3 regions of the Anoxybacillus sp. CHMUD genome follow, and region 3 is predicted to be linked to each of the others. Evidence: riboswitches for the same ligand, from Rfam matches in the RefSeq annotation. Region 3 holds a riboswitch; each other region holds the start of a gene.
The links. A riboswitch is a leader RNA that binds a small molecule or an ion and turns the genes downstream of it on or off. The one in region 3 is predicted to bind thiamine pyrophosphate.
Positions count from the first base shown of each region.

Region 1 (4,534 bases), on a different contig from region 3:
ACTTTATACCAAGAAAAAATTGTACAAGAAGGGTTTGCGCGTGTTGCTTACGTATTTGAACCGGACACAAAATATGCAAAAAAATTGTATAAAGTACAAGAAAAAGCGAAAAAAGCAAAAAAACGAATATGGAGTGTCGATGGATACGTGACAGAAGAAGGATTTAATATGAGTGTATGGTTAAATAAAGCTTCGTAAACGTGAAAAGGGCTGGATGAAACAGCCCTTTTAATGTGCGAGCATCGCTTGCATATCTTCTTCTACATTACCGATGAGCTTGAGACCGAACATGTCTTGCAATACGTGTAGCACACCTTCAGAAATAAAGTGCGGTGCTTTTGGTCCAATTCGAATGTCTTGAATGCCTAAACTAAACAATCCGAGTAAGATTGCAACTGCTTTTTGTTCAAACCATGAAAGAACGATGCTGACCGGTAACTCATTGACCTCACAGCCGAATGCTTCCGCAAGCGCCATTGCAATTTTGACAGTCGAAATCGAGTTGTTGCATTGCCCTAAATCAATATATCGTGGAATGTTCGTGCCAGGAACAACCCCGTAGTCGACATCGTTAAAGCGGAATTTCCCACAGGATGTCGTTAAAATGACAGTGTTTTTCGGTAACGATGTAGCTAACGTGCGATAATATTCACCGCCTTTTCCAGGAGCGTCGCAACCTGCGATAACGAAAAAGCGTTCAATTTTTCCTTCTTTTACAGCTTGAATAATTTCTGGTACAATTTGAATTACAGTTTCGTGATGGAAACCAGTCACTAACGTTTCATCCGATTCAATGTTTGCTTCTGGAAGTTGTAGCGCTTTCTCAATTAACGGCGTGAAATCATCGTTTTCGATTTTTTGCACATGTTCTAATCCGGCTACATCATATGAAAACATGCGATCAGCATATGAACCTTTTATCGGCATGACACAGTTTGTTGTCGCTAAAATAGCACCAGGGAATTTTTCAAATAGGCGACGTTGATCGTACCATGCTTTTCCGACATTTCCTTTCAGATGTTTATATTTTTTTAATTGTGGGTAACCATGTGCTGGAAGCATTTCGGAATGTGTGTAAATGTTAATTCCTTTTCCTTCTGTTTGTTTTAATAGTTGTTCAAGGGCAAATAAGTTATGTCCTGTAACGAGAATACATTTTCCTTCAATTCTATTTTGCGTTACACGAACAGGTTGAGGAATGCCAAGTCGTTCTGTATGTGCTCGATCGAGTAGTTCCATTACGCGAATGGCTGCTCTTCCGACTTTCATCGCCATGTCTATATGTTCTTGTACGTTAAAGTTAGAGTTTGTTAACGTCATATATAACGCTTCATGTGTCGTTGTATCAACGAACGGATCGGTATACCCAAGTTGATGGGCATGCGTGCGATATGCTGCAATTCCTTTTAATGCAAATACGATCGTATCTTGCAAACTTGCAATTGTTTCATCTTTCCCGCAAACTCCAACAACAGTACATCCCCCTGTTGGTGTTTGTTCACATTGATGACAAAACATTATGACCCCTCCTTTTCTTATTGACACTTTAACAATAGGAGAAAATATGTACGTCGTAAGTGATACATATCACACTTTCATACAAAAATGTGAACGAAATTTGACAATAATCCATATTGAATCAAGAGAAAAAATGTATTAAAATGAAAGAAAATTGAATCAATCAAACTACTAGGGGTGCCGGATGGCGATGGCTGAGAGGAAAACGCGCAATCAGTTTTCCAACCCTTTGAACCTGATCTGGTTTGTACCAGCGGAGGGAAGTAGGCTATGTTTTCAGTACGCAAACTAGTCGACTCTGTCCGACTAGTTTTTATTTTTTTAGGGGGAATGAATGATGAATGTAGGACAATGGTTAACGCGTGTTAGGAAGGAGTCACCACTCGTACATAATATGACAAATGTTGTGGTGACCAATTTTGTTGCGAATGGTTTGCTTGCTGTAGGCGCATCTCCTGTTATGGCGTATGCAAAAGAAGAAGTAGCGGATATGGTTCGGTTAGCTCGTGCTTTAGTGTTAAACATTGGCACGCTAAACGAAACAGACGTAGAGGCGATGTTAATTGCCGGAAAAGCAGCAAATGAGGCAAACATTCCTGTCATTTTCGATCCTGTTGGAGCTGGTGCGACAGCGTACCGCACCGAAACAGCCAGACGTATATTACGTGAAGTAAACATTTCGATTTTACGTGGGAACGCATCGGAAATTGCGAGCATTGCGGGTGAACAAGTACGTACAAAAGGAGTCGATGCAGGAGACGTTCAAGGTGACCTCGTGGATGTAGCGAAAAAAGCAGCACTCATGTTTCGCTCTGTAGTTGTTGTCACAGGGAAAGATGATGTAGTAACCGATGGAGAACGTATTGTAATCGTCTCAAATGGTGATGCGATGTTAACGAAAGTAACAGGGACAGGTTGTTTGTTAAGTTCGGTATTAGGTGCATTTGCGGGTATAGGAGACGATATGATGATGTCATCAGTTGCTGCCCTCGCTTATTACGGTGTGGCGGCTGAAAAAGCAGCCAAACAAGCAAAAGCACCTGGTTCTTTTCAACTTTCTTTTTTAAATGCTTTACATGAAACGAGTGCAGAAGAAGTTGATCAATACGCGCGTATTCAAGGGGAATAAATGATGAAGCAGAAGCTATCGTTGTATTTCGTTATGGGGAGTATCGATTGTACGAAAGATCCGCTCGCTGTGCTTGATGAAGCAATTAAAGGCGGTATTACAATGTTTCAGTTTCGCGAAAAAGGAAAGGGGGCGCTTACGGGGATTGAAAAATACCGCTTAGCCGAGAAATTACTTGAACGATGCCGAATGTATAATATTCCTTTTATCGTGAATGACGATGTCGATTTGGCCCTCGCTTTACAGGCAGATGGCGTTCATGTCGGTCAAGAAGACGAAGTAGCTGAACGCGTTCGCGATCGCATAGGAGATAAATATTTAGGCGTATCTGTTCACAACTTAAATGAAGTAAAAAAAGCGCTTGCTGCTTGCGCCGATTATGTTGGATTAGGCCCGATTTTCCCAACTGTTTCAAAAGAAGATGCAAAGCAAGCATGTGGACTGACGATGATTGAACATATTCGTGCCCATGAAAAACGTGTTCCACTCGTTGCGATCGGTGGAATTACAGAACAAACAGCCAAACAAGTGATCGAAGCGGGTGCAGACGGAATTGCTGTCATTTCGGCCATTTGCCGTGCTGAACATATTTACGAACAAACAAAACGACTATATGAGATTGTCATGCGTGCAAAACAAAAAGGCGACAGATGATGTCGTCTTTTTGTTTTGTTCTGTGCAGGATTTTATTCATATATGTCGAAAGAAAATAGCGAACAAACGAAAGAGGGGATGGAGAAGATGGAACATATCGTACTATCATACGAAAATCGCGTCGCAACCATTGAATTGAATCGTCCGAATGCGCTAAATGCTTTACATGAACAAATGTTAACAGAGTTGTTACAAGCGTTAAAAGAAGTTGAAGCAAGTGAAGCGGATATCGTCATCATTCGTGGTCGTGGCAAAGGATTTAGCGCAGGGGGCGACATTAAGACGATGTTGCAATCAACGAATGAACATTCATTCATTGAAGTGATGGAAACGATTAAACAAATAGCGATGACATTGCATCAATTGCCGAAACTAACGATTAGCTACATACATGGTGCTGCTGCAGGATTAGGATTTAGTTTAGCCCTTGCTTGCGATCATGTAATCGCAAATAAACAAGCGCGCGTTGCAATGAATTTCATTGGCATTGGTTTAGTTCCAGATGGTGGGGGACATTTCTTTTTAAATCGAAAAATTGGAGATGTCAAATCAAAACAAATCATATGGGAAGGAAAAATAATGAGTGCACAAGAGGCATATGAAGTGGGACTCGTTGATGAAATCGGTGATGAACAAGCGATTCAGCACAAAGTGAATGAATGGCTAGCAAAACCGATTCGTGCGATGATTGCGACGAAGCAGTTATATGCTCGTTTAAGCGAACAACAGTTGTTGAACACGTTGCAAATGGAGACAGCGTATCAAGCGGAAATGCGCAAAACAAAAGACCACGAAGAAGGGATTCGCGCCTTTTTAGAGAAGCGACGTCCGCATTTTAGCGGAAAATAAAAAATTTGCAAAACTTTCATCTTTAAGCTATCTTTTTCGGGTTTGCAACGTGTATAAATGAAATATACAACAATATAACGAAAAGGACGGCTGAAGATGGAAGTAGTAATTATTGATGACTATATGCCGACATTAGAAATGATGGAAGCGATGCTTGAACATATCGAAGGCATTTCTATTCATTTATTTGAAGATGCGGATAAGGCATATGCCTATATTTTATCTCAACAAGTCGATGTCATTTTAATGGACATTTGTATGCCAGAAACAGATGGGATTGAGTGGTGCCGACGATTCAAGCAACACGAGCAATTACAACATATTCCCGTATTAATGGTCACCGGTTACGATGATGAACAGAAATTAGAGGAAGCGTTTGCGGCG
Region 1 covers NZ_SDLG01000004.1:29,948-34,481, reverse strand. Annotated here, with positions in the region: gene ETB99_RS03820 (thermonuclease family protein) at 1-198, shown strand, start outside; gene hcp (hydroxylamine reductase) at 229-1,518, opposite strand; TPP riboswitch at 1,682-1,797, shown strand; gene thiM (hydroxyethylthiazole kinase) at 1,853-2,647, shown strand; gene thiE (thiamine phosphate synthase) at 2,648-3,301, shown strand; gene ETB99_RS03800 (enoyl-CoA hydratase) at 3,344-4,150, shown strand; gene ETB99_RS14930 (response regulator) at 4,247-4,534, shown strand, end outside.
Region 1: it holds a riboswitch for thiamine pyrophosphate, as region 3 does, so the genes downstream of both, thiM (hydroxyethylthiazole kinase) here and tenA (thiaminase II) in region 3, are expected to answer to the same signal.

Region 2 (4,534 bases), on a different contig from region 3:
CAACCACATATCGGACATACAATTTTAGCAAATTGGCAAACACGAGGGCTTATTCATCAAATTATCACACAAAATGTCGATGGATTTCATCAACGAGCAGGTAGTACAAATGTCATTGAATTACATGGAACGTTGCGAACCGTTCATTGCTCGCGCTGCAAACAAACATATGATGCAAAACGGTATGTAGACGAACAGTTGAAGTGCACGTGCGGTGGTTTTTTGCGCCCTTCCGTTGTTTTATTTGGCGAACCATTGCCGCATGATGCGTTTGAACAAGCATGGACAGCAGCCGAACGAGCAGATTTGTGGATTGTACTCGGCTCTTCTTTACAAGTATCGCCAGCTAACGAACTTCCTGTCGCCGCTAAACGTGGAGGTGCAAAACTCGTGATCGTAAATATGGAACCGACTCCATTAGATGATTGGGCAGATTTACTCATACATGACCGTAAAATTGGGGAAATGCTGCAGGAAATTGACGAATTACTTTAAAAATAACTGTGTCCCAAAAGCGTGCTCTTTTGGGACACTTGAAATATTTCTTTTTCATACCTTATTTCCCAAAAACGATTCGTATATTGCTTGTGCCTCATGTTCGCCCACATCAACGACTTTTTTGCATATACCTGGCATGACCGTCGCATGTACGGTACATAATCCGAGTCGTTGTTGCATACGAGATTGAGAGATTGTTAACGATTGAATACGATGCTTTAACCGCTTGGTTATGTAAATAACAATCGCAATCGGATGTAACCGTTTCTCGCTTCATTCATCATGTTCATCTTCCTTTACTAAAGAAGAAATGTGTAACGCAACTTCTCTGCTTCTTGTTCATCAAGGAACGGAATTTCATGTGCCATTGCTGCTGTATATATATAAAGCGAAGCAAGTTTATACTTTCTTGCTAATGGACCTTGCTTTACATCAACATGTTGCACGCAGCGAAGCGGAATAAGCGTACGCTTACGAATCCACACCCCATGCTCAAGCTCGATTTCCTGATCGCGTAATCATATACCGCCAACGTTCCCATTTCCAGCGTGGAACGAAGAAAACGAATAACATGCCATCTACAATCGACAAACAGACAAACATCAAAACGACCCATGTTGAAACGAAAAAACTAACAATTACGTACAAAAGGAAAAAATAATGAAACGAATAGCTCCATATATGCGCCATATAGACACAGCACGTTTCGATAGAACATTCCCCGTTTTCTTACACACCACTTTTTCACGCTTCTATCACTGCACTTCTAACATACGAACTCCATCCCGAAATCATCGGTTCGTACGTCCACTATGCCTCCATTTTAACAAGTTTTTCATTTATAACTTTACAACATTTTTATCATATGTTAGACTATTTTTAAAGTTCATAATTTCTCATCTACTAGGGGAGTCCAATAGCTTGGACTGAGAGAAGAACGCGCAAAAGTTCTTTGACCCTTTGAACCTGATCTGGGTGATGCCAGCGTAGGGAAGTAGATGGCGCGAGTGTTCTTTACTTGTGCTATTTGCGGACAAAATCAGGTTCTCGTTATGGAGCCTGATTTTTTTACGTATTGGCGTTGCTCCAACTAAAAAATGAAAAGGAGCGATTAAAAATGAAAGACTTATTTTCATCAATGCCATTTCCCTCGAGTAAAAAAGTGTATGTGCCCGGAACGCGTGAAGATGTTCGTGTGCCAATGCGAGAAATTCAACTTTCTCCAACCAAAACAGGTACAACGATGCTAGAAAATGAGCCTATTCGAGTCTATGACACGAGTGGACCATACACCGACCCACTTTTCGCGCCGAATATTGATAAAGGATTGCCAAAATTAAGAGAAAAATGGATAACGGAGCGTGGCGATGTAGAAGAATGTAGCCCTTCATTAGTGAGAACAAACATTCCTTTTTCACCTAGACGTTTTCGTGCGAAAAAAGGGAAAGTTGTGACCCAAATGCATTATGCAAAACGAGGAATCATTACACCTGAAATGGAGTTTGTTGCTATTCGCGAACAGATGGATCCAGAGTTTGTTCGACAGGAAGTGGCAGCAGGAAGAGCAATTATCCCAGCTAATATCAATCACCCTGAGAGTGAACCAATGATCATCGGAAGCAAGTTCCATGTAAAAATTAATGCGAATATTGGAAACTCTTCTGTTACATCCTCGATGGATGAAGAAGTTGAAAAAATGCTTTGGGCTGTTCGTTGGGGTGCCGATACAGTCATGGACTTATCGACAGGAAAACATATACATGAGACGCGAGAATATATTATTCGAAACTCCCCTGTGCCGATTGGAACTGTACCTATTTACCAGGCGTTAGAGAAAGTGAACGGCATTGTCGAAAACTTATCATGGGACATTTACCGAGAAACATTAATTGAACAAGCCGAACAAGGCGTAGACTATTTTACTATTCATGCAGGTGTCTTACTTCGCTATATCCCACTAACAGTCAATCGAACAACTGGTATTGTCTCTCGGGGTGGCTCAATTATGGCACAATGGTGTTTAGCACACCATGAAGAAAACTTTTTATACACCCACTTCGAAGAAATTTGCGAAATTTTAAAAACTTACGATATTGCTATTTCACTTGGGGATGGATTACGTCCAGGCTCAATTGCAGATGCAAACGATGAGGCGCAATTCGCCGAGTTACAAACACTTGGAGAGTTGACAAAAATCGCTTGGGAACATGATGTCCAAGTGATGATCGAAGGTCCAGGGCATATTCCAATGCATAAAATTAAAGAAAATGTCGATAAACAAATTGAAATTTGTCACGGGGCACCTTTTTATACGCTAGGTCCTATCACTACCGACATTGCACCAGGTTACGACCATATCACCTCAGCTATCGGTGCAGCGCTTATCGGCTGGCACGGTACGGCCATGCTTTGCTATGTGACACCAAAAGAACATCTCGGCCTACCGAATAAAGAAGACGTCCGCCAAGGAGTCATCGCCTACAAAATTGCTGCCCACGCTGCTGACTTAGCAAAAGGACACCCTGGCGCACAAACGCGTGATGATGCATTATCAAAGGCGAGATTTGAGTTCCGTTGGCAAGATCAATTCAACTTGTCACTAGATCCTGAGCGCGCACGTGAATATCACGATGAAACGCTACCGGCCGAAGGAGCAAAGCTTGCTCATTTTTGTTCGATGTGCGGTCCAAAATTTTGTTCAATGAATATTTCTCATGAATTACAAAAAACACTACAAAGCGAAGGAATGAAAGAAAAGGCAAAACAATTTGTTGAATATACAAACATCATGCAAGCTGAGAGATAGCGCTCAGCTTGCACTTTTATTACAAAAAATGTTATTTAAGTCATATTCGTTGACACTCCACTTACTATAGCTTAAATTTAAGTCGTAACTTTAAGTAGAAAGTATGGAAAGAGGTGACTTGCTTGCTCACAGATTTCATCATTTTTCTGTTAGGATTACTTCTAATCATCGGTGTATTAACAACGAAGTTTTCTTCTTGGCTAGGCGTGCCATCACTTGTATTTTACATACTCGTCGGAATGATTTTATCCAAATTTATATATTATGATAACGCTTTTCTCACCCAGATTGTTGGCATTTTTGCGTTAATCATTATTTTGTTTGAAGGTGGGATGAACACAAAGTGGAATACATTAAAAAAAGTTTTAGTTCCCGCTTCCTCCCTTGCAACGTTTGGAGTGCTAATTACTGCCATTTGCGTAGGCATATTTGCCAAATACATTTTACACGTTTCATGGGCCGAGGGATTTCTATTAGGCGCTATCGTTTCTTCAACTGACGCTGCAGCAATATTTGCTACGCTAGGAAGCGTCAATATAAAACGCCGTCTCTCAACAACACTAGAAGCTGAGTCGGGGATGAACGATCCGATGGCCGTTATTTTAACCCTCTCCTTGATTACATTTATCCAACAGCCAGAACTAACTATTTCCCACGCCTTTCTCAGCTTTATTTGGCAGATCGTTATCGGTATTCTTGTCGGGCTTGGATTAGGAAAATTAACTGTGTGGTGTTTGAATAAAATAAATCTTGATTCCTCGGGATTATACCCCACTCTATCTTTATCATTTGCGATACTCTCTTATAGTATAGCAGCCCTGCTAAAAGGTAGTGGGTTTCTTTCGGTATATATTATGGGCGTTTTTGTCGGCAATGCACAACTCGTTTATCGCCATTCTATTTTTCGTTTTAACGAAGGGCTAGCATGGATGATGCAAATATTTATGTTCATTTTACTCGGACTACTCGTTTTTCCAAATGAACTAGTAAAAGTAGCATGGGAAGGTGTCGCCCTAGCTATCCTACTTATTGTTGTGGCAAGGCCGATTAGCGTCATGATAAGTACAATAAACATGAATTTCTCTATTAAGGAAAAGCTATTCCTTTCTTGGGCTGGGCTAAAAGGTGCTGTTCCGATCGTCTTGGCAACTTACCCACTTATCTCGAACATTGAAAATAGTCAGCTCATTTTTAATATTGTTTTCTTTATTGTGCTCATTTCCGCCCTTA
Region 2 covers NZ_SDLG01000005.1:153,525-158,058, forward strand. Annotated here, with positions in the region: gene ETB99_RS05415 (NAD-dependent deacylase) at 1-495, shown strand, start outside; gene ETB99_RS05420 (PH domain-containing protein) at 550-750, opposite strand; partial or broken gene ETB99_RS15290 (PH domain-containing protein) at 772-1,196, opposite strand; TPP riboswitch at 1,394-1,508, shown strand; gene thiC (phosphomethylpyrimidine synthase ThiC) at 1,616-3,304, shown strand; gene ETB99_RS05435 (potassium/proton antiporter) at 3,418-4,534, shown strand, end outside.
Region 2: it holds a riboswitch for thiamine pyrophosphate, as region 3 does, so the genes downstream of both, thiC (phosphomethylpyrimidine synthase ThiC) here and tenA (thiaminase II) in region 3, are expected to answer to the same signal.

Region 3 (4,534 bases):
AAATTATAAACAAATTAATGTCAAAAAACAGTTGCACGACCCGAACTCTGTGTTAAACTTTTACAAACGCATGATTCAACTAAGAAAACAGCATGACGTATTTGTTTACGGAACATACGATTTAATATTAGAAAACCATAAAGCAATTTACGCATATACGCGCACGTTAGGTGATGAAAAAGCGATCGTCATCGTGAACTTAACAGACCGAAAAACAATGTATCGTTACGATTCATTGAAATTAAATAGCGAGCAATTGGTGTTAGCAAACTACGATGTAAAACCGCATAAACATGCGACACGCTTTACATTGCGTCCGTATGAAGCGCGTGTATATTTGGTGAAATAATGAAAATCCCCTTTTCCGACATGGAAAAGGGGATTTTCACATTTATTTGCGTGAATGCACTTCGTAAATGGCAAATTTCAAATAATCGCCTTCATCGGCGGCAAGTAGTTTTGGATGGTCATATCCTGCACCGCTCCAATGAATTTGACGTAAAATTTTCTTCGCATCAAACGCTGCTTCCGTAACCATCGCTTGAAACATATATGGATGCACATGATACGAACAACTTGCTGTCACGAAAAAGCCGCCGTCTTTCACTAACTTTAAGCCGTTTAAATTAATATCTTTATAGCCGGCAAGCGCCTTTGGCACCGCATGAGCGGATTTTGCAAACGCTGGTGGGTCAATAATGACGACATCCCATTTTTTCCCCTGTTGTACGCATTCGCGTAAGTAGTCAAACGCGTTCGCAACGACGAAATCCACATTTGTAAATCCGTTTAACTCTGCGTTTCGCTTTGCTGTTTCAATCGCATGTTCAGAAATATCGACAGCGGTCACATGTTTTGCTCCGTATAAGCAGGCGTTTAACATAAATGAACCTGTATGCGTAAAACAATCGAGCACGGTTGATTCGCTTGTAATCAGCGGCTTGATGGCAGCACGATTTTGACGTTGATCGAAGAAAAATCCTGTTTTTTGTCCGTTTTCGATATCGACAATGTATTTCACGCCGTTTTCTTCAATTTGTACGTTCGTATCGCACGTGCCGTACCAAAATCCTTTTTCTTGTTTTAATCCTTCTAATTCGCGCACGTGAACGTCGTTGCGCAAATAAATCGCTTTCGGTTGAAAAACGTCAAGAAGCGCTTGTAAAATCCATTCTTTTCTTTTTTCCATGCCGAGCGATAAAATTTGCACAACGAGCACATCTTCGTACTTATCAACGATGAGCCCAGGTAAAAAATCGGCTTCTCCATAAACGGCGCGACATGAACGAACGCCCGGAATCATCCGTTCGCGATACGCCCATGCTTGACGAATACGGTTCATAAAAAATTGCGCATTTAATTCGTCGTTTGGATTTTGCGTTAACACGCGCACGATCATTTGTGATTTTGGATTAATATATCCTTTCGCTAAAAAGTGACGTTGATGGTTATATACGTTGACGAAATCCCCCGGTTCAAAATCTCCTTCAATATAATCGACTTCGCTTTGAAACACCCACGGATGTCCAAGCTCGAGCCGTTTTTTTCTTTTTCGTTTTAAAAATACATTTGCCATACATCCCACTCCTGACTATATATTCGCTACTTTAGCATACAGGAAGAACACGATGCGCGCAAATGGTGGAGAAAAATATTTGACAATTCCATGAAATATGCTAATATTAGTGACAAAGTGAATGATGCAAATGTATTCCACTAGGGGGGCCTTTAGATAGGCTGAGATCAAAGTGTGCCTTTGAGACCCTTAGAACCTGATCTGGCTCATACCAGCGTAGGGAAGTGGAAACGGTGCGAAGTGTGTCTCTTATTAATTTCCATCGTTTACAACCACTTTCTTTGCGCAAAGAAAGTGGTTTTTTATTTTTCTTAAGGGGGAGAGGTTATGTTGTTTTCAGAGCAGTTGCGCAAGGCTGTCGATCCGATTTGGGAAGCGAGCTTTCATCATCCGTTCGTGAAGGAGCTCGGGGAAGGAACACTTGATTTACGTTGTTTTCGCTATTATGTATTACAAGATTCATATTATTTGACACACTTTGCAAAAGTGCAAGCGCTTGGCGGGGCGATGGCTGATGATTTACAAACGACCGCAAGCATGGCGCATCATGCGCAAAGTACGTATGAAGCTGAGCTTCGTTTACATGAAACGTTTATGAAAGAGCTCGGTATTACAGAAGAAGAAAAGGCGTCGTTTGTTCCTGCTCCAACTGCGTATGCGTACACGTCCCACATGTATCGCGCGTCGTTTGCAGGACGTTTTGGCGATGTATTAGCTGCCATTTTACCGTGCTATTGGTTGTATTACGAAATTGGTGAGCGGTTAAAACATTGTAAGCCGAATCATCCAATTTATGCACAATGGATTGAAGCGTACGGCTCTGACTGGTTCAAACAGCTTGTCGAACAACAAATTGCGCGTTTAAACGACATCGCAAAAACAGCTAGCGAAAAAGAGTTAGAGCGGATGAAGCAACACTTTGTGATCAGCAGTCAATATGAATATTTATTTTGGGACATGGCGTACAAATTAGAACGTTGGCCAATTGAAGAGGAGGATGTTTATGCAAACGAAAGGGCTTAAATTAACAGACGTATTAACGACCGTTGTGGTGGCGATTGTGTTTGGGATTGTGTATAAAGTGTGGGGACCGCTTTACTATGCGGTAAAACCGCTTGGACTTCATCTTGATCAACTTATTTATGGCATGTGGTTTATTGCGGCAACTGTTGCCTATTTATTAATTCGTAAACCAGGAGTGGCGCTGCTTGCAGAAGTGGCTGCGGCATCAGGAGAGTTTTTAGCTGGTTCTGAATGGGGGCTTGAGGTGCTATTTTACGGCTTTGTGCAAGGGTTGCTCGCTGAACTTGTTTTCGCTGCTTTCCGCTATAAACGTTTTGATGTGGCGGTTGTGTCGCTTGCAGCGGTTGGTTCAACGATCGCTTCATTAGTGCTTGATTTTTACAAAGGATATATCGACCAATTGGCATGGTGGAATTTAACGTTATTTATCGGTGCGCGTTTCATTGGAGCGATCATCATTGCTGGTGTATTTGCTTATTCGCTTGTGAAAGCGCTCGAAGCGACAGGTGTGACGCAATTGTTGCGTCCGACGACAAAAGAAGATTACGACTCGCTTGATAAATAGAAGGTGACATCATTGATCCATATCGAACAATTGCGCTTAAAATTTCCGGGGGCAGAAAAGCGGTTATTTACCGATGTATCGCTTTCGATTAAAAAAGGAGAAAAAGTGTTGCTTTTAGGCCCATCGGGATGCGGAAAATCCACGCTTTTGCAAGTGATGGCGGGCATTATTCCGCGCTCGATCGATGTGCCGATGAAAGCGAGTAAACTGCACATTCCAAATCGTGTAGGCTATGTGTTTCAAGATCCCGATGCCCAGTTTTGTATGCCGTATGTTGATGAAGAAATGGCTTTTGTTCTCGAAAATCTCGGTGTGCCACGTGCAGAGATGGAAGAAAAAATAGCGCACATGCTTCGTCTTGTGCGCCTCCGTCTCCCGCACGTTCATGTACCGATTCAAACATTATCTGGAGGAATGAAACAGCGGTTAGCGATTGCGTCAGTTTTAGCGCTTGAACCTGATGTGTTATGTTTAGACGAACCGACAGCACTTCTTGATGAAGAAGGAACAAAAGCGGTGTGGGAAACGTTAAAAGAAGTGGCGGAGGATCGAACCGTTGTCATTGTTGAACATAAAATTGAACACATTGTTGATTTTGTCGAGCGCATCATTTTATTTAACGAACATGGTGAGATCATCGCTGACGGCGGAACGAATGAAATTTTTTCAACGTATCGTTCGTTTATTACAGAACAAGGGATTTGGCATCCAGACGTGTGGGAAACGTATAAAAAGCCAAAAACAGCGCAACAACCGTATGCACATGGGGATGTTCTTTTACATGTACAGTCGCTTCGCGGCTTTCGACAAAAAGAAGAAAAAATAGCGGTCGACGAGTTAGTGATTCATGCGGGTGAATGGATTGCGGTTACAGGGGAAAACGGTGCAGGGAAAAGTACGTTGTTGCAAAGCTTAATGAAACTTATTCGAACAGAAGGCGATATGTATTGGCAAGGAGAGCTTGTCAAACATGAAGGATTGTTATATGACAACATTGCTTTTGTGTTCCAAAACCCCGAGTTTCAATTTGTTACAAATCGTGTAGATGATGAGTTAGCGTACTCTTTCCGTCTTGAAAAACACCCGGAGCATGAAATAGCCAAGGAAGTGGATCGACTGCTCGAACGGTTTCATTTAAGCGCGCAACGGCATTTACATCCATACCAATTGTCGATCGGGCAAAAGCGGCGACTAAGTGTTGCTGCGTCGGTGACGGAGCAACATCGCCTATTGCTTCTTGATGAACCGACGTTCGGACAAGATGCAAAAAATACGTTTGCGCTGCTCGAATGGCTTGAAGCGTATCGACAACAAGGAAAGGCAATTGTCATGGTAACACACGATGAACGTATCGTGTCTGAATTCGCGAC
Region 3 covers NZ_SDLG01000003.1:174,414-178,947, reverse strand. Annotated here, with positions in the region: gene ETB99_RS03345 (glycoside hydrolase family 13 protein) at 1-349, shown strand, start outside; gene ETB99_RS03340 (class I SAM-dependent rRNA methyltransferase) at 392-1,576, opposite strand; TPP riboswitch at 1,709-1,816, shown strand; gene tenA (thiaminase II) at 1,904-2,599, shown strand; gene ETB99_RS03330 (ECF transporter S component) at 2,574-3,164, shown strand; gene ETB99_RS03325 (ABC transporter ATP-binding protein) at 3,168-4,534, shown strand, end outside.